Regions from separate parts of the Bacillus sp. FSL K6-6540 genome, predicted to be linked through region 1. Evidence: riboswitches for the same ligand, from Rfam matches in the RefSeq annotation. Region 1 holds a riboswitch; each other region holds the start of a gene.

Region 1 (7,081 bases):
TCTTTGCCGTCCACCGTAATTTGACCGCTGTCCTTGCCCGTTAGTCTGCTAATCATGGACAGCAAAGTACTCTTACCGGCACCGTTCGGGCCGATAAAGGACGTAATTTGACCTTTTGGGATCGTAACCGACACGTTATCAACGACTTTTTTGCCGCCATAGACTTTCGATACGTTCGTAACCTGGATCATGCTTTACTCTCCTTTAGTAGCAGGTATATGAAGTAAACGCCGCCGATGAAGTTGATGATGACGCTTAGCGTAGTAGAGAACGTAAACACCCGCTCTACCACCAGTTGGCCGCCCACCAAGGCGATAATGCTAATCAGAATGGACGCCGTGATTAAGTGTGAATGCCGGTATGTTTTCATGAATTCATAAGCGACGTTGACCACAAGCAGTCCAAGGAACGTGATCGGTCCTACCAATGCGGTGGCCACCGAAATGAGAACCGCGACAACGATCAGAAGCCTCTTCACAACGTAATCATAGTTTACGCCAAGGTTGATCGCCTGATCACGACCCAGCGACAGCACGTTCAAGTACTTGGCAAACCGGGCAAAATACAGCAGGGTCAGCGCAACGACAATGACGGACAGGATGAGAAGCTCGGTCTTCACATTGTTGAAGCTGGCAAACATCTTGTCGGACACGTACTGGAACTCGTTCGGATCGATCAGCACTTCCATAAAGGAAGACATGCTGGAGAACAGGGTTCCAAAGATCATGCCGATCAGCAGCAGGAAGTAAATATTGTTTCCTTCCCTCTGAAACAAAATCTTATATAGGATCCCGGCAAACAGGATCATCGCGCCGACATTGATCAAAAAGTTAACATTGCTGCCCAGGTTATACAGCGTGAAGGAGCCGAAGACAAAGATCACGGTCGTCTGGATCAGGATATACAAGGAATCCAATCCCATCACGCTTGGCGTCAGTATCCGGTTATTCGTGACCGTTTGAAACACCGTGGTAGACAGAGCGATCGCCCCGCCGGTCAGAATAATGGCAAGCACCTTCTTGATTCGTCTTGGAAGGGCATAATCCCAATTGCCGCCAAGATCAATGAACAGAAAGACTGCCACCAGGATGATTGCCGCCGCGGCCAACAGGCCGAGTTTGGCTTTATAAGTCATAAGCCTTTCTCCTCATCAGTAAGAAAATGAATATACCGCTTCCGAGTACGCCCACGGTCAGACTAATCGGAATTTCGTAGGGATAAATGATGATCCGGCCAAGGATGTCACAGAACAGTACGAACCCGGCCCCCAGCAACGCGGTATGCGAAAGGCTTTTTTTCAAGTGGTCCCCTAAGTACAGACTGACAATATTAGGTATGATCAGACCAAGGAACGGAATCACGCCGACGGTCAGCACAACGGAAGCCGTAACCAGCGCAACGATGACCAATCCCAGGTTCACGACTCGCCGATAATGAAGTCCCAGGTTGGTTGCGAATTCCTCTCCCATTCCGGCTACCGTAAACTTGTTGGCAAACAGGTAAGCCAGAATCACAAGCGGGATACTGAGATACAGCATTTCATATTGGCCCTTCATGATCATGGAGAAATCGCCCTGCAGCCAAGCCGACATATTCTGTATAAGATCATATTTGTAGGCAAAGAAGGTCGCGACCGAGCTGACGATATTACCGAACATAAGCCCTACCAGCGGGATGAAGATCGCGTCCTTGAACTTGATCCGATCCAGTATCTTCATGAAGATAAAGGTTCCTGCCAGCGCGAATACGAATGCCACGAGCATTTTGATAAGCGGGCCGCTTGTCGTAAAGACGAGCATGGCAACCAAGATCCCCAATCTGGCGGAGTCCATGGTGCCCGCCGTCGTCGGCGATACGAACTTGTTGCGGCTGAGCTGCTGCATGATCAATCCACAGATACTCATGCTGACACCCGCCAAGATGAGGCTGACAAGCCGTGGAATCCGGCTTACAAGCATAATATGCTGTTGTTGTTCTGTCATCGAGAACAGTTCCAGTGGCGAGATATCTTTAACTCCAATAAATAACGAGATTATGGAGAGTACCACAACGGCTGCGAATAAGTATCTAATCTTCATGGCTCTTCCTTCTATGCGTATGTCTGTCGAAACTCCGGCAGTCAGCAATTCCCCAACCATTCTCATTGAGATTGATTATCAATTGCGTTCTGATATGGATTATATCATTCTCATTCTCAGTCGACAAGTATAATTGAGAATGAAAATCATTTAATTGGTTCATCCAAGTATCATTTGTTCATGATTTGTTCATAATATGGAGTTTCGCAGAGATAAACTTTATATCACCGAGGCTGAGCCGCTTGGATTCGCGGTTCCCGAAATACATACGTATGTAGAAGCTGATTTAATTCTCAGTAACCGGGTATAAAAAATATAAATTAACTTTCCTTCGAAGCGTTGACAATCCCTCTAAGTTATATTAATATGCTAACATAATTATTATTTCTAACTAAACGTAAGTTAATGTGGAATGATAATTCAACGACAGCAATTCAACTCAACATGCATATTTGCTTGAATTAAAGGACATCTTTGTTATCAGGCTTATGCAAACATGATTACATCAGGAGGTTTTTTTCAATGTCTAAAGATTTTTCAGCAGCACTTAAGCATCGCCGTTCCCATTATGCCATCAGCAAAGACCCGGTCATTTCCGACGAACGCATCCAGGAGATTGTTAACGAAGCCGTTAAATATACTCCGTCTTCTTTCAACTCCCAAAGCGCACGCGTCGTTGTACTGCTTGGCGAACAGCATGACAAACTGTGGAACCTGACCGAAGGCATCCTGAAAGAGGTTGTCGGAGACGAAGAGGCTTTCAAATCCACAGCTGAAAAAATGGGCGCATTCCGCGCTGGATACGGCACTGTTCTCTTCTTCGAGGACAATAACGTAGTTGCCGACCTGCAGCAAAAGTTCGCGCTGTATGCCGACAATTTCCCGGTTTGGTCGAACCAATCCAACGGCATGCTGCAATTCGTGGTATGGACGTCCCTCGAGGCAGAAGGCCTGGGCGCATCCCTCCAGCATTACAACCCGTTGATCGACGAGAAAGTGAAGTCCGAATGGAACATTCCGGAAAACTGGAAGCTGATCGCTCAAATGCCTTTCGGCAAACCGGTTGCAGATCCGGGCGAAAAAGAATTTGCGCCGCTTGAAGATCGCGTGAAGGTATACAAGTAAGCCATAGCTGGCCTAAGCCGCCTACCCAAGCCCTGAGGATTGGAATAGGCGGCTTTTTTATGGTGCCCTGCCATTGAAAACCTGCCGGCAAAGCGATACAATAACACAGGAAGCAGGCCTTTCGCCTTCTGATCTTCAGAAGTTCTTGGAGCCGGCTTGATACCAACTGCATATTTGATGTTTGGCTGTACTAGGGGTGCCATGTGCTGAGAGACGGCGGACCGCCGTTAACCCTTATCACCCGATCTAGATCATACTAGCGTGGGGAAGTGTAGCATTTATGTTTATTTCTTTGCGTAGGCATAACTGCACTTCTTCATGGGGTGCGGTTTTTTTGCGTGGACTTATACAATGGGGAGGAAAAAAATTTATGAATGAGCTTGTATGCGGAACCAGCCGGATCGTGGGTTGCCGGTTCTCGGTATTTCCCATGACGGATCGGTTCGTGGAAGTGATCACGGAAGCGCTTCGTTCCGTGGATTCGGAAAAGGTCTGGATCCAAACAGATGATGTAAGCACTTGTATTCGCGGACGTGCGGAGCATGTGTTTGATGTGACGAGAGCAGTATTCGCTCATGCCGCGGCTAGCGGCGTGCACACTGTGTTTAACGGTACTTATTCTATCGGCTGCCCAGGCGATACGGATGCCGATGCGTATATGAATGAGGATTCGACCCGCTTAAACCACGATATCGGGGAACACGCCGATATCGAAACGGCCTGCCAATTCGCGCTTTACCCGATGGGTAGCGCCAATTACATGGATGTCATTTACGCAGAAGTGGATCGTGCGAAGGCAGCGGGCACATTCGGTGGAAGCGTTCATTACGCCAGCCGATTGGACGGGGCGTTGTCCCGGGTGTTCGGATCACTCGAAGACGCGTTCCAACATGCGATTCAATCCGACAGCAGCCATCTGGTCATGACCGCGGTGGTTTCGGCCCACAGCCCATCCCCCAAAGCCAAAGCTTAAGGTCCTTTCCAACAGATAAAGGCCCGGCACGCGCCGGGCCTTTATCAATTGCAGGCAAGAATTTTGAAGGTGTTTAAACCCAAGCACTCAAGATGATTACGAGCAGGATAAAGAGAACCAATATAGTTCCTACTGAATTGCCCCATGCGCCGCCGTATGCTCCGCTCATGAAGATCCCTCCTGGATTTAAAAGAATGACGTGAGTTAATCACGTTATTATCTTATTGCTTATGGCGGGCGAGCGTCACGGCTAATGTCCCCCCTCTTTTTTTATGCAGGGCTTATTTATTCCTCATAACCGACCAGCAGCCTGCCTCCGTACGGGCTGAGCGCTTCCTCCGTCAATGTAATAAGGTCCGCAGGATCGTCCTCCCGATAAATCGCCAGAAGCGCTGCCTCCAGTCGATCCCCCAAGGCTGGGCTATAGCGGTTGAACAAACGGAACAGCATCTTTCCTTCACCTGTCCACTCCCGGTTTGCCCTCAGCACGAATTCGCATAGAGTCGACGCTATTTTGTGTACAGTAAACCATTTTTCGCCTTCCCTGCGGGGACTTGTCAAGTCCAGCAAAAACTCGGTCAGGATGTAGCGGTATTCGGCAATATCGCTCGACGACAAGGGCATGGGGCCGTAATTCAAATCATTCCGGGCATCCGCCCGCACCTCTTCTCCCTCAGGCAACGAACGCAGCACCGTACCTTCGGCGACCATCCGCTGCAAAGACGGATTCGCCGCCAGCACTCCCTCGTCGAAATATTCGCGATAGGAGGATAAGGACAATATGAATATTTCCGCGATCCAGCCATGCGCCTCGATCGTCTTCCTGCTGAAGTCATATCCGTCCCGTTCAATGATGATGATGTCCAGATCGGAATGTTCATTATATTCACCACTGCTCGCGCTGCCGCCAAGTACGGCAAGCAAGCAGTGGGGATAATTTCGTTGCATGACGCGTATCGCTGCCTCCATCGGTTCCAGACTCATGGCCGTTTCCTCCAGTAATTCTCTCATCCGCCACAAAAAAGGGCTCAAAATATTAAATTCAACAAAAACCCCAAACGTACCTGAATCATATGGTAAATAAACGATTACCCGCATTGACGATAAGGAAGAAGGGATAGATGAGATGAATTACATTCACATGCTCTCCAGATTAGGCATGGGCAGTGCCCACCCGGGAGGATTCGAGGCGACCCTCAGAATGCTGAAGAATTATCCCATTCAACCGGGCAGCCGCATTTTGGAGGTAGGGTGCGGAACCGGCAGAACCGCCTGCCATCTTTCGGAGATGGGTTATCAAGTGACCGCCATTGACCTGAACGAAAATATGATCAAAAAAGCCCGCGCAAGAGCCGAAGCCATGGGTATGGACGTGGAGTTCCTGCAGGCGGATGTATGCGCATTGCCTTTCGAGGACAACCGGTTTGATCTGATCATGGCCGAATCCGTCACCGTATTTACGGATACCTCGAAATCGCTGCCCGAATATTACCGCGTTCTGGATCGCGGAGGCGTCCTGCTGGACAGGGAACTGCTTCTGGATAAGCCGATGCCGGAGCCGAAGCTTAAGGAGCTGCTCGAATTCTTCGGCATTCCTAATCTGATGATGAGGGAAGAATGGGCGGGGGCCCTTTTGTCTTGCGGTTTTAAGCAGGCTGAATTTTTGGAGTACAACCACTTCAACGAGCAATTAAAGGAAGAGCAAACCCGTCATCTGGATGCGTTTGAGCAGCGCGATAAAGGACTCCTGTTCGATGCTGCGCTCTGGGAAACGCTGTTCAAGCATGACCGCATGATTCTGGATAATACGGATTATCTCGCTTCCGCCTTATTTCGTGCCGTGAAATAATCCGGCTTCATCTCTATGCATCAAGAGGGGATCTGCATATGGCTATGCTTCCCCTCACTCCCATCACACTCAGTTCTTTCGACCTAATTCAACACTTTTTGTCAATTCGTTATATCTAGTTTAGCCCGTCGATGCTATAATCATGGTAAATATATCCTATGTTGTTGAGGAGGACTCATTCTTATGGCATGGTTCAACAGACTCCCTATGTCTCAAAAAATCACCGCAGCCTGTTATCTTATTGCCGCTTTGTTTGCGGTACCCATGCTGCTTGCGTTTATTCTGATGGGTAAAGCAATCATTGGCGTGGTCATCGTCGTGGTACTAACCGGGCTTACTTTTCCTCTTTCTCGCCTCATTGAGAAAACGCTTACGAACTCCTTCGCGGAAATCTCCAGCGTTTCCGCCAAAATCGCCAAAGGCGACTTCACCTTCCAGGTGGAGGAGGTTGGAGGCATGAACGATCTGAGCAGAACCTTCAACAGCATGGTGGACAAGCTTCGCAAAATATTGCAGGAAACCTCGGATATCACCCGTCAGGTGATGACGTCAAGCTCAAGCATCTCGATCAAAAACCAGGAGCTTATTCAAGTGATGAATCAAGTCTCCCTTTCCTCCAACGAGCTGGCCGTCGGCGCCAACGAAATTTCGGAAGACGTATCCGAAATGACGCATTCCATCCGTGAGATCGAAGAGAAGGTCAGCAATTATACGCATTCGACCCAGGAAATGAATACCCGCTCGATCGAAACGCTGGGACTGGTTGAACAAGGAAGGGATTCCGTGGCCAAGCAGTCTGCAGGAATGCAGCGAAACATTGAGGCGACGGCCAAGGTTTCGGAATCCATCGATGCGCTGGCCCAAAGCGCCAGGGGAATCACGAAGATTACGGAGACGATCTCCGAGCTCGCCGATCAGACCAACCTGTTGTCTCTGAACGCATCCATCGAAGCGGCCAGAGCTGGCGAGCATGGCGCAGGCTTTGCCGTTGTCGCCCAGGAGGTTCGTAAACTGGCCGAAGAGTCCACGTCTTCAACCCGGGAAGTATTCAATCTC
Region 2 (7,081 bases), 1.2 Mb from region 1:
CTTGGCCCGCTTTATTGTAAGGGGAGGTTACGGGCGGCATCTCAGAAGAATGACCCGGCTGTACGGCGCGCGGTATGAGGCGCTTCGCCATGGGATGGAAACCCACGCCTCGGGCTTGTTTCGCCTTCACCCCGGCGATGCCGGCCTGCACGTTTACGCGAACTGGCTGCGCTCCGCGGAAGAGTACGCCCTGTTCCAGGAGGCTGCCCGCAAGCGCGGCGTCATGTTTCGGGATGCGGCGGCCTATCATCGTACGCCCGGGCCGCCTGCCGCCTGCTTCGGCTTCTCGCATCTCGGCATATCCAGCATCGAAGAAGGGGTTGCCCGGATGGCGCAGGCATGGCGGGACATGCAAAAAACATAAAAAACGGGTATGATGGGAAAGAGGTCAATTTTTGAATGAGATGAGGGGGTTATGACGAGATGCTGAATGCATCGCCGTCTTCGTTTATAATCATGCCTGCGCTTGCCAAAATCGTTTGCGAGCCGGGCTGGAAATGGCAAAAACGCGAAAGGCCCATGCAGAACTACGATTTGTTCTATGTATGGAGCGGCGAAGGCACGGTCGAGCTAAATGACGAGCCCTTTACCGTGGGAAAGGGAAGCTGCTTCCTGTTCCGACCCGGAGATCATACGAGCGCGACGCACAATCCGCAGAAGCCGCTCGTATTGACATATATCCATTTTGACGTGACCGACCCGGTCGAAGAGATTCCGGCATCTTATCGCAAGCTGACGGAAACGATGGATTTCGAATATTTGCTTGCACGCTATGTGCGTTTGTATCTGGACAAGCCCTATGGTTCACTGGAAGAGGGCCAGCTCATTCTGAAGCAGCTGATGATTCATCTGCTGCGCTCGGATCTGGATGCGCCGGTGGTCAAAAAAGCAAGCAATCAGCTGTCCGAGGCGATCCATGAAATCGCGAATTACGTCCGCCAGCACCCGGGGGTTCCCCATCGGGTCGAGGATTTGGCGGCCAGAGCGGGGTTGTCTCCCCGCTACTTCTCGATCAAGTTCAAGGAGCTGATCGGCACGCCGGTGCAATCCTATATCATTCAGATGCGGATCGAGCGGGCGCAGCATCTGCTGCTGCATCAAGGGATGAACGTAACGGAAGTGGCCGACGCGCTGGGTTATCGGGATATTTTCTTCTTCAGCCGACAATTTAAGCAGTATACGGGCAAGAGCCCATCCGAAATTCGGTGATTCCCCGCCCTTCCATAACTTACCTGCTTGGTGGAAGGGGCCTATGGGTTTCATAGCAAGCGATTTAGGGTAAAAACGACGTACAGTTTCATTTTAAGATATCAGAAAGTATAAATTCGAAGCATGAGCCTTCCTGATATCGCAAGAAAAACTTCCGCTAAATGCGGTCTGTCTTCTATGCGAGTACGTCGATAGACGTTTTTCTTATGAAGGGGGGAGAGGGGAATGAGCCCAAGAAGACGGGTGCGTGGACGTTTCTTCAGTCGTGGCGGCTGCGGTATTTTCAGAAATCGCTTGCGTCGCATGAAGACAACGAATCCGAATCATCAGGACGTTTGGTTTTAAAGGACCTTGGCCTACATACGGGTGACGTTGAATCCCGTTATCATATACGCATTTCGCTGGAAACACGCAAAAGGGAGCTGACAAGCTCCCTTTTTTTCGATATGTTTTGGAGTCCCCGCAAAGTATTTGGAATAAGCATCGAAGCATAGGCTCCGCTTTGTGGGGCTATTTAGTGGGTGCCTATACGGACAGGGAGTTTGTCTGATTACGTTGTAAAGGGATGCAGCTGCGATAGACTCTGTTGACATTGCAAACATTTGTTATATTGGGAATATACATAAAACGCTTAAGAGCAGAGCTCGAAAAAGTAAGAGATTAGGCATTTTGGATAAAGGAAGGATGTTGGCATGTGAGAGGAATAACGGCATCGGCGGTGATCCGGTGGTAACGGCGGGAGCAGGGAAGGTTGCGCTGGTCACGGGCGCGTCGAGCGGGTTCGGACTGCTGATCAGTCTGGAGCTGGCAAAAGCAGGTTATGACGTGGCCGCGGGTCTTCGCAGACCTGAGGCGGCGGCAGAGCTGTTGGCTCAGGCTGAACAAGCAGATGTTACCGGGCGTATTCACATCTTCCGACTGGATATATGTGCCGAGGAGCAGGTCAAGGCTGCTGCTTCGGCGCTGGAGCAGAAGTTCGGCCGCTTGGACGTGCTGGTGAACAACGCCGGCGAGGCGGTGGGCGGCATGGTGGAGGAAGTGCCGCTGGGGGGCTGGCGAAAGCAGATGGAGACGAATTTCTTCGGGACCGTATCGGTGACGCAGCATATGCTCCCGCTGCTGCGCAAGACCGGACGGTCCAAAATCATTCTCATGAGCAGCATTAGCGGCAGGGTCGGCTTTCCGGGTTATGGTCCCTATGCGGCGTCCAAATTTGCGTTGGAGGGGTTCGGCGAGAGCCTGTCCATGGAGTTGATGCCCTTTGGCATCGATGTCGTGCTGGTCCAGCCCGGTGCCTACGGCACGCCGATCTGGAATAAGAGTTTTGGGGAGCTGGCGGTCAAGGAAGGATCACCCTACAGCGGTCTGCTGAAGGGCGTGCTGGACTATTCCGAGCGGACGGCCAGGGAAAGCGGAGATCCGCAGGAGGTAGCCCGTCTTGTGGCAAGCATATCGTCCATGACCAAACCGAGGTTCCGCTATACGCTGCCCCGAGGCACGCGGCTGACCGCGCGGATCAAGGGACTGCTGCCGGATCGGCTGTTTCAGCGGATCATTTACCGGCTGCTGAGCAGGCGGTAATCCTTCATCCGTCGAATGTTTCATGGACTTAGCTTAAAGCGCATGCTTGGAAGCTGAAAGGAATTACCCTTTTCGGGCTGTGGAAGGGTGCAGCAAACCGAGCAGTTCTCCCATCTTCACCTTGGAGCCCGGTTCCAAGTCACCGCGGGGTGTAAACGTGCCGTTCTCCGTCAAGAGCACGACGGTAGAGCCGAATTCAAAGTACGCAAGTTCGTCGCCAATGTCGTATTTCTTCACGCTCTCGTCGGCATAACGGATGCTGCTTACGTTCATGGCTCCGACCTTCACGACCGCAACTTCGCCGAATTCATGGGCAATATAGGTAATGAGGCGCTCGTTGCGGCTGAGCACGTTCCGGATATGGGTCATCGCAAAATCGTTCACGGGGTATACCCGGCCCTTCAAATGCTCGCTTTCCGCTTGAATGCCGGTTACCGGGGAATGTATGCGATGATAGTCGGTGGGGCTTAAATACAATACGAATGCATAACCGTTGATATAATTCTCCATTCTCGGTGACTTGGCGAGCAGCTCGCTCAGGGTATAATCCTGTCCCTTGACGCTGAGGATGGTGCCGGCGTTGACGGCGCACATCGCCGAAATCGTGGCATCGACGGGGCTTACCATGGCATCGGCGGTGTCGTCTATGGCGCGGAGGCCTATTTTTAACCGGCGGGAAAAGAATTCGTTCAGCGAACGGTATTCGTGGATCTCCTTCTCCGCTTCATGCGCCGGGATTTGGTAGATTCGTATAAATGCAGGTATTAGATGACGGCTCAGCCGGCTGTGGGAACAATGCCCCATGATGCGGGACAGCCACTTGCGGGAGGACAGCTCGGTCATCAGACGCAGCAATTGTTTAGCCATGTCATTCTCCTTTGTGCATAGGTGTCGGCAATAAAACGTTGGTGGAAAAGCCAATCACTCTGATATTGACATAGAATGAGCCGGAAATCAATAAATAGCCATTTTTGAAAAAAGGTTCTTGCTAATTGGGGAACGAATGTGTATTTTAAGATTAACATGAAACCGAATAGGGAATACGGGGGCTTGAGTGAATCAGGCTGAGATTGCAGCTGCTATCCGCTGTTGACCGTTAATCTGAACTGGGTAATGCCAGCGTAGAGAATATCCGACCCTGCCTACATAGGGCCTATTTTTCCGTCTGCGCGTTTTTCCAGACGGTTTTTTGTTGTGTTTATACAAAAATAGCGGTGGAGAGGGGAATGTGTTGTTATGGGAACGTCAGTGCAAGAGAAATTGGGGGTACAGCCTAGAAAAGGGCTGCGTTTAAGCGATATTTTGGTGACGGTGCTGGTATCGCTGGTGCTTGGCGTCATTTATCACTTCTGGGGATCGGTTTACAATCTGCTGAAACCGCTGTTCTTCGAAGCGGATGAACTGTTATACGGCATGTGGTTCGCAGCGGCCACGCTCGCTTACCTGCTGATCCGCAAGCCGGGAGTGGCCATCATCGCGGAGGTGGCGGCGGCCCACGTGGAAGTGCTGTTCGGGAGCGGCTGGGGACTGACGCTGCTGCTGTACGGTCTCATTCAAGGGCTGGGCGCGGAATTGGTATTCGCGGCGTTCCGTTACCGGAGCACCTCGGCGTGGACGGTGGCGATTGCCGGGGCCGGCGCGGCGGTCGGCTCGATGGTGATGGACTTCTATTACAGTTATACCGATGATCTGCAGACCTGGATGTTCCTCGCCAAGTATGGCATGCGGATTCTCAGCGGCGCCGTCATTGCCGGCTTGCTCATGCTGCTGCTGGCCAAAGCGTTGGACCGTACGGGCGTCACATCCCTGCTGCGCCCTGCGTCCAAGAAGGATTATGAAGCACTGGATGATCCGCGCCATGTCTAAAACCGCCGCCCGCTTGGTTTCGTCTTCAACCGCCGAGGTGGTTACGGAGCAGGCCGTGCATGTGGAGGGATTGCGCCTGAAGTATCCGGGCGAGGAGCGTTTGATGTTTAAGGACTTGTCCTTCTCGGCTGCCCGCGGGGAAAAGGTGCTGCTGCTCGGTCCGAGCGGCTGCGGCAAATCCACGCTGCTTCAGGTGCTTAGCGGGATGATTCCCCGCGCCACGGAGGTGCCGATGAAATGCGAAGCCCAGCTGGTGCCTCGCTCTTGGGGGTATGTATTTCAAGATCCGGATACCCAGTTCTGCATGCCGTACGTGGATGAAGAGCTGGCCTTCGTGCTGGAGAACCTCAGCGTTCCCCGCGACGAGATGAAGGAGCGAATGCAAGCCGTCCTGCATGAGGTTGGGCTTGACCTTCAGGAGCTGCATATGCCGATCGGTCATCTGTCGCAGGGGATGAAGCAGAGGCTTGCGCTGGCTTCGGCCCTTCTGCTGGAGCCGGAGGTGCTGTTCCTCGATGAGCCGTCCGCCCTGCTCGACCCGGAAGGCAGGGAGCAAATCTGGTCAGCGGTGAAGGCCGTATCGGAAGGGCGTACGCTGATTATCGTGGAGCACCGGATTGAAGAAATGGCCCAATACGTGGACCGCGTGGTGCTGTTCACCCCGGATGGCGCCATTCTGGGCGATGGTCCGCCGGCAGCGATATTCGCCGAGTATGCGCGCGAGCTTCAGGCGTATGGCATCTGGTATCCCGGCGTATGGGAGGATTATGCGGAGTCTCGGGCAGGACGGAAGCTGTTTGCTCCGGTAGACGCGCCAGGCGATGAGCTGGGAAGTCTCATACCTGAGGCAGACTCATCGTATGCCCACCTTGGGGAGCCTGTCATTCGGTTAGATGATTTCCGGGGACTGCGATGGGAGAAACCGGTCGTCTCTCTTCCTTCGGCTGAGGTATACCCCGGAGATTTCATTGCGGTGATCGGGCCGAACGGCGCAGGCAAAAGCTCGCTGCTGCTCAGTTTGATGGGGCTCCTGCGTGCCGAAGGGACCTATGTGCTCTGCGGGGAGGAGGTCATCCAGGGCAAGCGCAGGAAAGTGCGGAAGAAGAGAGAGCGGCAGCTTCGCCCAATCGGATTCGTGTTTCAGAATCCGGAGCTTCAGTTTCTGACGGAACGTATCGGCGATGAGGTGATGTACTCGCTGCTGGTGGACCATATGCCGCCGGATGAAGCGAAGGCACGGACCGACCGCTGCCTGGAACGCTTTGGGCTGGACGGCATGGATAACAGGCACCCGTACCAGCTGTCGACAGGCCAGAAGCGCCGGCTGAGCGTTGCCACGGCCATGGCAAGGCAGCCGGCCGTCCTGCTCCTGGATGAACCGACCTTCGGACAGGATGCGCGGAACACGTTCGCGATTCTGGAGATGTGCGAACGGCTGCGCCGCGCCGGAACCGCCATTCTCATGGTGACCCATGAAATGGAGATCGCGCAGCGGGCGGCCACGCACATCTGGGAGATTCGGGAGGGGCGGTTGACGTCAAGTTTGCCTTCCCCGCGCTGGTGTAGCGGGACGGAATCCGGAGGGGAGACGGGCAAAGCGAATCACGCCGATGCGTCGCGGGATACGCTGGCTGCATCCGGTCATCTCCATACGGGGGTGAACGCATGAATATATGGAATCCTGTGCGGATCACTTGGCTGCACCGGGCGAATCCGGTGGTGAAGCTGGGACTGATCTGTGCGCTGTTTTTTATGACGGTGCTGACCCATGATCTTGATTTTGTCATGTATCAGGCCTTTATCTTTATGATTTGCCTCGTGGTGCTCAGCGGGGTGAAGCCGTGGAAGATGCTGTTGTTCTTCATTCCGTTCCTGCTTGCCTTTATATCGTCCGCCTCTTCCATGATGCTGTTCGGTAAGGGGGAGACGATCTGGTGGGAATGGGGATTGTTCCGGGTATCGGAAGAAAGCTTCTATCGGGGGCTGCATCTGGGCTTTAAGGGGATTGCCTTTGCATCGGAGGGGCTGCTGCTCGTCACGACAACGTCCTCGGTGGATTTGTTCTACAGCCTGATGCAGAAGCTGAGGCTTGCGCCGAAGTATGCGTACAGCTTCATGGCCTCGATCCGGCTGCTGCCCATGGTCTGGGAGGAATATGTGATCCGCCGCCAGGCTTTGAAGGTACGGGGAGTCCGCCCGATTCGGGGAGTTCGCGGCATGGTGAACCGCGCAGGCATGTATGTGGTGCCGCTGCTGGCGCAAAGCATCCGCCGGGCACACCGGGTGGCTGCTGCGATGGAGGCGAAGCAATTTGACGGGGACCGGGCGAAGGCCCGAACGTATTATTACCCGTCACGATATTCCCGCTACGATCTTCTGGTCGTCGGTTTACTGGCAGCCGCCGCCTGCTGCGCCTATATTGCGG
Region 3 (7,081 bases), 4.2 Mb from region 1:
GGGCGCTCTATCCTATGGTGACGATGAACGGCGAGGAATGCCATAACGAGTGGGAGATTACGTTTGAAGAAATCCACCGTAACGGCGCGATTGCCTATGCCATCTATAACTATGTCAATTATACCGGCGACTTCTCTTACCTCGGCCAATACGGTCTGGAAGTGCTCGTGGAAATCTCCCGTTTCTGGGAGGAGCGCGTGAATTACGTGCCGGCGAAGGACCAGTATATGATGCTGGGCGTTACCGGCCCAAACGAGTACGAGAACAACGTCAACAACAACTGGTATACCAACCGCATTGCCAGCTGGACGATGGAATACACGCTCGACGTGCTGGAGTATTTGAAAGAGAATGAGAATTCCCGCTATGCCGAGCTTACGGCGAAGCTTGCCCTGCAGGATGCCGAAACGGCCAAATGGCAGGATATCATCAGCAAAATGTACTACCCGGTAGACGAGGAACTCGGCGTCTTCCTGCAGCAGGACGGTTTCCTTAACAAGGAGCTGGTTCCGGTGAAGGAATTGGACCCTGCCCACCTGCCGCTGAACCAGAACTGGTCCTGGGACCGCATTCTGCGTTCGGTGTACATTAAGCAGGCCGACGTGCTGCAAGGATTGTTCTTCCTTGGCGACCGGTACGATCTGGCTACAAAAAAACGCAACTTCGACTTCTATGAACCGTTCACGGTACACGAGTCCTCCCTCTCGCCATGCGTACACTCCATTCTCGCGTGCGAGCTCGGGTACCAGGAAAAGGCGTACGAGATGTACCTTCGTACAGCCCGCCTGGATCTGGACAACTACAACAACGATACCGAGGACGGCTGTCATACGACCAGCATGGCAGGAACCTGGATGTCGGTTGTGCATGGCTTCGGCGGCCTGCGCGTGAAGGACGGCGTATTGCATCTGAACCCGTTCATTCCGGGGCATTGGTCCTCCTTCTCCTTCAAGGTGATGTTCCGCGGATCCCGCCTGAAGGTTAACGTCAAAGGCCATGAAACCCTCATCGTAAACGAAACGGATACGCCCGCTGTCCTGAACGTGAACGGCAAGGAATACGCCATCAGCGGATTTGGAGAGGTAACGGCTGCAAGATAAAAGGCACTGGAGCTTCAATGCGCCGGCCCATACAAAAACAAGAGCCCTGGAAAATCTTCCAGGGCTCTTGTTTTTACAGAAAACGGGCTCCTCTACATCATGGCTCATTCTTGAAGAACCCGTCTTCGTCCATGTCAGGCATCATCTGCAGGTTCGGTTTCAGCCATAAGCCGGGATCAGATAAATGCCATCGCTTTGCGCCTCCGTGCGGGGGAAATGCCGATTATGTATGTTATGAATAGATCAGTTGAGTATGAGGATCACGCGGAGGGCGCTCGGCTGGCTTCCCAAACAAATACCCCTGCGAAAGCTCGATCCCGATATCTCGGCAAAAATGAAACTCCTCCCGTCTCTCGATGCCTTCTGCAAGCACCATGGCCCCAAAATCATGAGCCATGTTCGTGATCATTTCGAGCTGCTTCTGCTGGGCGGGATTTCGATCGCAATGGTCGATAAGACTCCGGTCGATCTTCACATAATCCGGCTTAAGCTTAATCATCTGCTCCAATGTGGAATAACCTGCGCCGACGTCATCCATGGCTACCGAGATGCCGTGGCTTCGATATACCTCGAATATCGATTGCAAATGCTTCACATCGTCGATTCTCTCGGTTTCCACCACCTCGAATACGAAATCCCTCGGATCCAGATGGAGCCTGTCGATCGTATTGAAGGTGTGGCTCAGACACATCTGCGCATCGTATATCGAGGACGGCAGGAAATTCACGAACCGCTTCACGCCGATCGGAAGCCACTCGGCACTGGTCTCAATCGCACTGGTTCGTGCCGCCTGGTCCAGAAATGAATGCAGTCCGGTTTTTCGGGCTGTCTCAAACAGCTCGTACGGCTGGAAACGGGGTCCCCACTCTACCGGTCGAAGGAGAAATTCATAGGCCACGATCTGCTCGGATGGATCCACGATAGGCTGCATGTAGCTCGTAAACTGCTTATGTAAAATGACATTCACCATATCATAATGCTCCATCTGCAGTTCGAACTTCTGCATAGGGATCCACGAATGCCGGATTTGCGGAGCTCCTCCACGGGTAACACAGAAGGACAGCTCTTGACGAATCTTCAGCGGAAGGGGTTGCAGACACTCGATGATGGAGATCAGGTCCGCTCGTACCTTGTAGTTCACAGCACAACCCTCATTGTTCTCTTGTACCGCGTAGCCGTTCACTGCCAGCAATTGAATAAGCTCACCACTTGCAGGCTTCATATGAATGGTCCCCTGGTCCTCAATCGGTTCAAAGGTGCTGCAATTGTCGCAAATCATGTTCGTCCTCCTTGGCAAGCTAGCTCTCACTATGCTTCTTATCGGCATTTTGAATATGATTTCTTTGCATTTTATGGATTTTATATCGAAGTTATGACCTATTTTGCGAGAAATGCGCAAGATTCGTGCAATGATTGCGCTAAATTCTACAATAATCGACTTATATTGCTCTTAACAACAGATTGTCGATATCCGAATCTTTTATCTATTCGACTTTTTGATCCAACAGCTGCAGCAGCATCGTTCGTTCCACATCGAAATGCCAGCGGGCGTTTCGCTCTTTCGCCGCATACATCGCTGCATCCGCGCGACCGATCAGCTCTTGGTCGTTCCTGGCATGATCCGGATAGACCGCGATGCCGATGCTCGGCGTGGTTCGGACCTCATGCCCTTCCAGCTCATACGGCTCGCTCAGCATCGTCCAGATCTCTTCCGCCATCCAGATCAGTTCCTGATCCTCGCCGGCCGGATGAATCACTACCGTAAATTCGTCCCCTCCTAAACGGGAAACCAGAACGCCTTTGGATTCAAGGGTTTGAAGACGGGTCGCGACCTTACGAATCAGCAAATCGCCGGCACGATGGCCGTAGCGGTCATTCACTCGTTTAAAACGGTTCATATCCATATACAGCAGCCCAACGCGGGAACCCGCACGGTCCGCCTCCTGCAGCGAGCTCGACAGCCTCGCGTTAAAGTAGCGGCGGTTATAGAGTCCCGTAAGATCGTCGCGATGCGCCAAGGTCTCGCTCTGCATCAAGCTTTGATGCAGCCGGTCAAACAAGCGGTCATTCTCGAACTGGATCAGGATCTGCCTGATCAGAATCAGGATGACGCAGAGGGATAAGCCGGTAAAAAGCCCGTTCCATCCTCCGAACCGCTGCACCATAAGGGCAAACATCCCGCCAAGCACGCTGTAAGGAAGCAGATATCTTACGATCAGATTTCCGAACGAACGGGGCTCCCTCTCATCCAACGATTGATTTCGGGCATCGGGAGCTGACCGCCCTCCTGCCAAACCAATGATGAATACCGATAACGTATACAGTGGGTACAGGTATGAACGAACTTCAACACCCTTATAATCGACGAGATACATATGCAGAACATCGGCGGCAATGTACATGCTCCCGCCAAGGCATATCAGGAAGACTGCCCGTTTCCTTAGCTGCCCTGTGTTAAAATACAACACCAGGGTGAAGAAAATAAGCACCGTTGCGCACAGCGGGTACAGCATGTCCACCCACAGCTTTCCCCACAAGGCTTCATTCGCCAAACCGTTAAGCTCGGGCTTGATGAAATATTCCCAGCCTACCGTCATGACCGTTATGCCAACGATCACGATATCCAGCATAAACCGAACTCCCCGAAACGAACCTTGAACGTGCCGGAACAAATAAATGAGGGAACCTGCAAACAGGATGATTTCGAATCCCCAGAATAATTGAGTCAATATTGTCCGGGAAGCGCTCTCTTTCCCCAGCCAAAAATAACAAGCATCGATGATTCGAGCCGAGGCATCCGCCATCAGCCCGGCACTTGCGATAAGCCAAAACCTTCGAAGATGCGGCTCGTAATGCCGACTGATCCGTAGTAAATAGACGGAAGCGGCAGCGGAAGCCATAATGACTAGAACACGCTGAAGCAATAAAGCATCAGGCATCCACAGAACGGTCATTATCTGAATGAATGCATATATGATGGCGAGTCGAATCCACAGATGATCTGCTGGAGTTGGACTCATAAGCATTCCTCCTCGGCCAAAAGGCAAGCTTTCTTCAATGCTTGTTTGTTAGGTCTTTTGAATTAATAGTTATAGTTCTCATGATACTTTTTACCCACCTAAAAGTAAAGATGAGGAAATGAAAGAAAGACCATCGATTCTACTCTATTAAACCATCGCCCTCCAAAAGCTTTCCGTCCTCAAGACCCACTTGACGTATAGGAATTATATGATAATATTTCAGTCATATCTCATATGAATCGGAAAGGGTGTTTAGCCTTGTCACAGAAACGATTGGATCATGTCGGCATTGTCGTCCGGGACCTTGAAGCCACGATTGCTTTTTACACAACCGTCGTCGGACTTGAACTGAAAGATCGCCTTACCCATACCAATGGCGTCATCCAGCTGGCATTCCTCGGATTTAACGGCAGCGACGAAACGGAAGTCGAGCTTATCCAGGGTTACAGCGACACGCTTCCCGCAGAAGGCACCGTCCATCATTTCGCCGTCAGCACCGATAACATCGAAGCGGAATATGTGCGCGTACAGGGACTGGCCGTACCTCATCTTGACGAAGAAATCGTAACGCTTCCGAACGGGTACCGCTATTTCTTCGTCCACGGTCCCGAAGGAGAATGGATTGAGTTCTTCCAGCGCTAACCGCTGGCGAACAGGTTCCTTTCAAAATGCTTCATCCCGTGAATGGTTAACGGGGTTCATTCTTCCAACCGCACAAGCCATGTCCAATACGAAGACCTGCCTCGTTCGCATCCCTTCCGAACTAGACAGGTCTTTGCGTTAGGACTATAATAACGGATGTAACGTCCGAAACTTCATAAATCCCGGGGGAGCTGGAATTTGGCCGGCTGAGAGTGTATCCGATGATACTGACCCTTACACCTGATCTGGGTAATGCCAGCGTAGGAAGTCCATGTTTGCGGCAGCTATGATTTGCCGTGGTATACACTTACGCCGTCATGCGTCCTGATATCATTCAGGGCGCTTTTTTTGTGGAGTTAACGAGGTCATAGAAAGAGAAAGAGAATTCAAAGGAGAGAAGACACGATGAAGAAGGGAAAATGGATCGCACTGCTTCTCGCTTGCGCCCTGCTGATGGTTGCGGCGGGATGCGGTACAGGCGGACAGAACGAAAATACAGGTACCGAAGGCGCAGACGGCCAGGCAGCCGAAAAGCTCCGCGACGTACAGCTGATGCTCGATTGGTCGGCCAACACAAACCACACCGGACTGTATGCAGCCAAGGAGCTCGGGTATTATGAGGAAGAAGGGCTTAACGTCCAGATCGTCCAGCCGGGGGCGGGCGGAACGGATACGCTGGTCGCATCCGGCAAGGTGCCGTTTGGCATCAGCTACCAGGAAGGCGTCACGCTTGCCAGAACCCAAGGCCTGCCGCTTGTCTCCATTGCGGCGATTATTCAGCATAATACATCCGGCTTTGCCGCCCCCAAGGACAAGGGGATCGTCAAGGCTGGCGATTTTGAAGGGAAATCCTACGGCGGCTGGGGCTCGCCTGTTGAGGAAGCCGTCATGAAATCCATCATGGAGATCGACGGTGCCGATGTCAGCAAAGTAAATATGGTTAACATGGGCGATGCCGATTATTTTACGGCCGTCAAACGCGATATTGATTTTGCCTGGATCTTCTATGCCTGGACCGGTATCGAAGCCGAGCTCCGGAACGAGCCGCTTGACATGATCTATGTGAAGGACTACTCCGAGCAGCTTGACTATTACACGCCGGTGATCGTAACGAACGAGAAGCTGATCCAGGAGGACCCGGAGCTTGTCAAAGCATTCATGCGGGCGACCTCAAAAGGATACGACTATGCGATTCAACATCCTGAGAATGCGGCTGCCCTGCTGACGAAGGCCGTTCCCGAACTGGATGCCGAGCTGGTTCTTGCCAGCCAGAAATGGCTGAGTCCCCGCTATCAGGATGATGCTGCCCGCTGGGGCGAGCAGAAAGCCGAAGTATGGTCGGGGTATGCAGACTGGATGTTTGAACGCAAGCTGCTCGAGAAGGAGCTTGATGCGGACAGCGCCTTCACCAATGAATTTTTACCGGAGAAACCATAGGATGCATTTAATTAGGAAGAGAAACGGCCTGTCCGGCAGGCTGCCTCTCTTCCATTACAATATAGCTTGCATGAAAGGATGAGTTTAGATGGCAAACACCCTCTTGAGCATACAAGTGATACCCAGAACGCCAGATGGAGGCGACAGCATTCCTTATGTGGATGAAGCGATCCGGGTCATACAGGAGTCGGGCGTGAAATACGAGGTCCATGCGCTCGAAACCACCTTGGAAGGAGAGCTTTCCGAGCTGTTGAAGATCGTTGAGCGCATGCATGAGGCGTTGGTGAAAGCGGGAAGTCCCAGCGTCATATCCCAGGTCAAAATCGCGCACCATCCGGGCGGCATCAGCATGGATAAGCTGACTGAGAAATACCGTCCATGAGAAAAGGCTGGTGGAGCTCCGTTTGGCCGCCCGTTGCGGCGGTCCTTTTCTTTTTGACGGTATGGCAGGCCGCGGTATCGGTATTCGATATAGAGCCGTATATTTTGCCGGCGCCGACGGCCATCGGGCATGAAGCCGCCACCGGCGCCTCCGGCCTTTTTCAGCATACGCTGGCCACGCTGCAATTAACCCTGGTCGGATTTATGATCGGTACGGCGATCGGCCTTGTCATCTCGTTGGCCCTGCATCTGGTGCCTTTTCTCAAAACCGCCCTTTATCCGCTTCTTATTCTTAGCCAGAACGTGCCGACGATCGCTCTCGCCCCGCTCCTCATGATTTGGTTCGGCTTCGGCATGCTGCCCAAGGTTATCGTGATTACCCTTGTCTGCTTCTTCCCCGTAGCCGTTGCCGCCCTGGACGGACTGGCGCGTACCGACCGCACCATGATGAATTACATGCAGATGGCGGGAGCCACTTCATGGCAGATCTTCACCAAGCTG

Evidence for each region. A riboswitch is a leader RNA that binds a small molecule or an ion and turns the genes downstream of it on or off. The one in region 1 is predicted to bind thiamine pyrophosphate.
Region 2: another riboswitch for thiamine pyrophosphate. It lies ahead of MHH82_RS27600 (ECF transporter S component); the one in region 1 lies ahead of MHH82_RS21760 (YkoF family thiamine/hydroxymethylpyrimidine-binding protein).
Region 3: another riboswitch for thiamine pyrophosphate. It lies ahead of MHH82_RS03075 (ABC transporter substrate-binding protein); the one in region 1 lies ahead of MHH82_RS21760 (YkoF family thiamine/hydroxymethylpyrimidine-binding protein).

What each region holds. Positions count from the first base shown of each region.
Region 1 covers NZ_JBBOXH010000001.1:4,921,092-4,928,172, forward strand. The annotation lists gene MHH82_RS21740 (iron ABC transporter ATP-binding protein) at 1-191, opposite strand, end outside; gene MHH82_RS21745 (iron chelate uptake ABC transporter family permease subunit) at 188-1,135, opposite strand; gene MHH82_RS21750 (ABC transporter permease) at 1,125-2,078, opposite strand; gene MHH82_RS21755 (nitroreductase family protein) at 2,601-3,203, shown strand; TPP riboswitch at 3,386-3,488, shown strand; gene MHH82_RS21760 (YkoF family thiamine/hydroxymethylpyrimidine-binding protein) at 3,574-4,176, shown strand; gene MHH82_RS21765 (hypothetical protein) at 4,250-4,345, opposite strand; gene MHH82_RS21770 (nucleotidyltransferase domain-containing protein) at 4,462-5,160, opposite strand; gene MHH82_RS21775 (class I SAM-dependent methyltransferase) at 5,303-6,025, shown strand; gene MHH82_RS41680 (methyl-accepting chemotaxis protein) at 6,830-7,081, shown strand, end outside.
Region 2 covers NZ_JBBOXH010000001.1:6,150,282-6,157,362, reverse strand. The annotation lists gene pdxR (MocR-like pyridoxine biosynthesis transcription factor PdxR) at 1-364, shown strand, start outside; gene MHH82_RS27615 (helix-turn-helix domain-containing protein) at 424-1,209, shown strand; gene MHH82_RS27610 (SDR family oxidoreductase) at 1,894-2,790, shown strand; gene asd (archaetidylserine decarboxylase) at 2,854-3,657, opposite strand; TPP riboswitch at 3,823-3,935, shown strand; gene MHH82_RS27600 (ECF transporter S component) at 4,027-4,656, shown strand; gene MHH82_RS27595 (ABC transporter ATP-binding protein) at 4,649-6,325, shown strand; gene MHH82_RS27590 (energy-coupling factor transporter transmembrane component T family protein) at 6,322-7,081, shown strand, end outside.
Region 3 covers NZ_JBBOXH010000001.1:711,934-719,014, reverse strand. The annotation lists gene MHH82_RS03095 (glycoside hydrolase family 65 protein) at 1-1,100, shown strand, start outside; gene MHH82_RS03090 (EAL domain-containing protein) at 1,333-2,379, opposite strand; gene MHH82_RS03085 (GGDEF domain-containing protein) at 2,585-4,120, opposite strand; gene MHH82_RS03080 (VOC family protein) at 4,379-4,762, shown strand; TPP riboswitch at 4,937-5,046, shown strand; gene MHH82_RS03075 (ABC transporter substrate-binding protein) at 5,168-6,199, shown strand; gene MHH82_RS03070 (MTH1187 family thiamine-binding protein) at 6,288-6,581, shown strand; gene MHH82_RS03065 (ABC transporter permease) at 6,578-7,081, shown strand, end outside.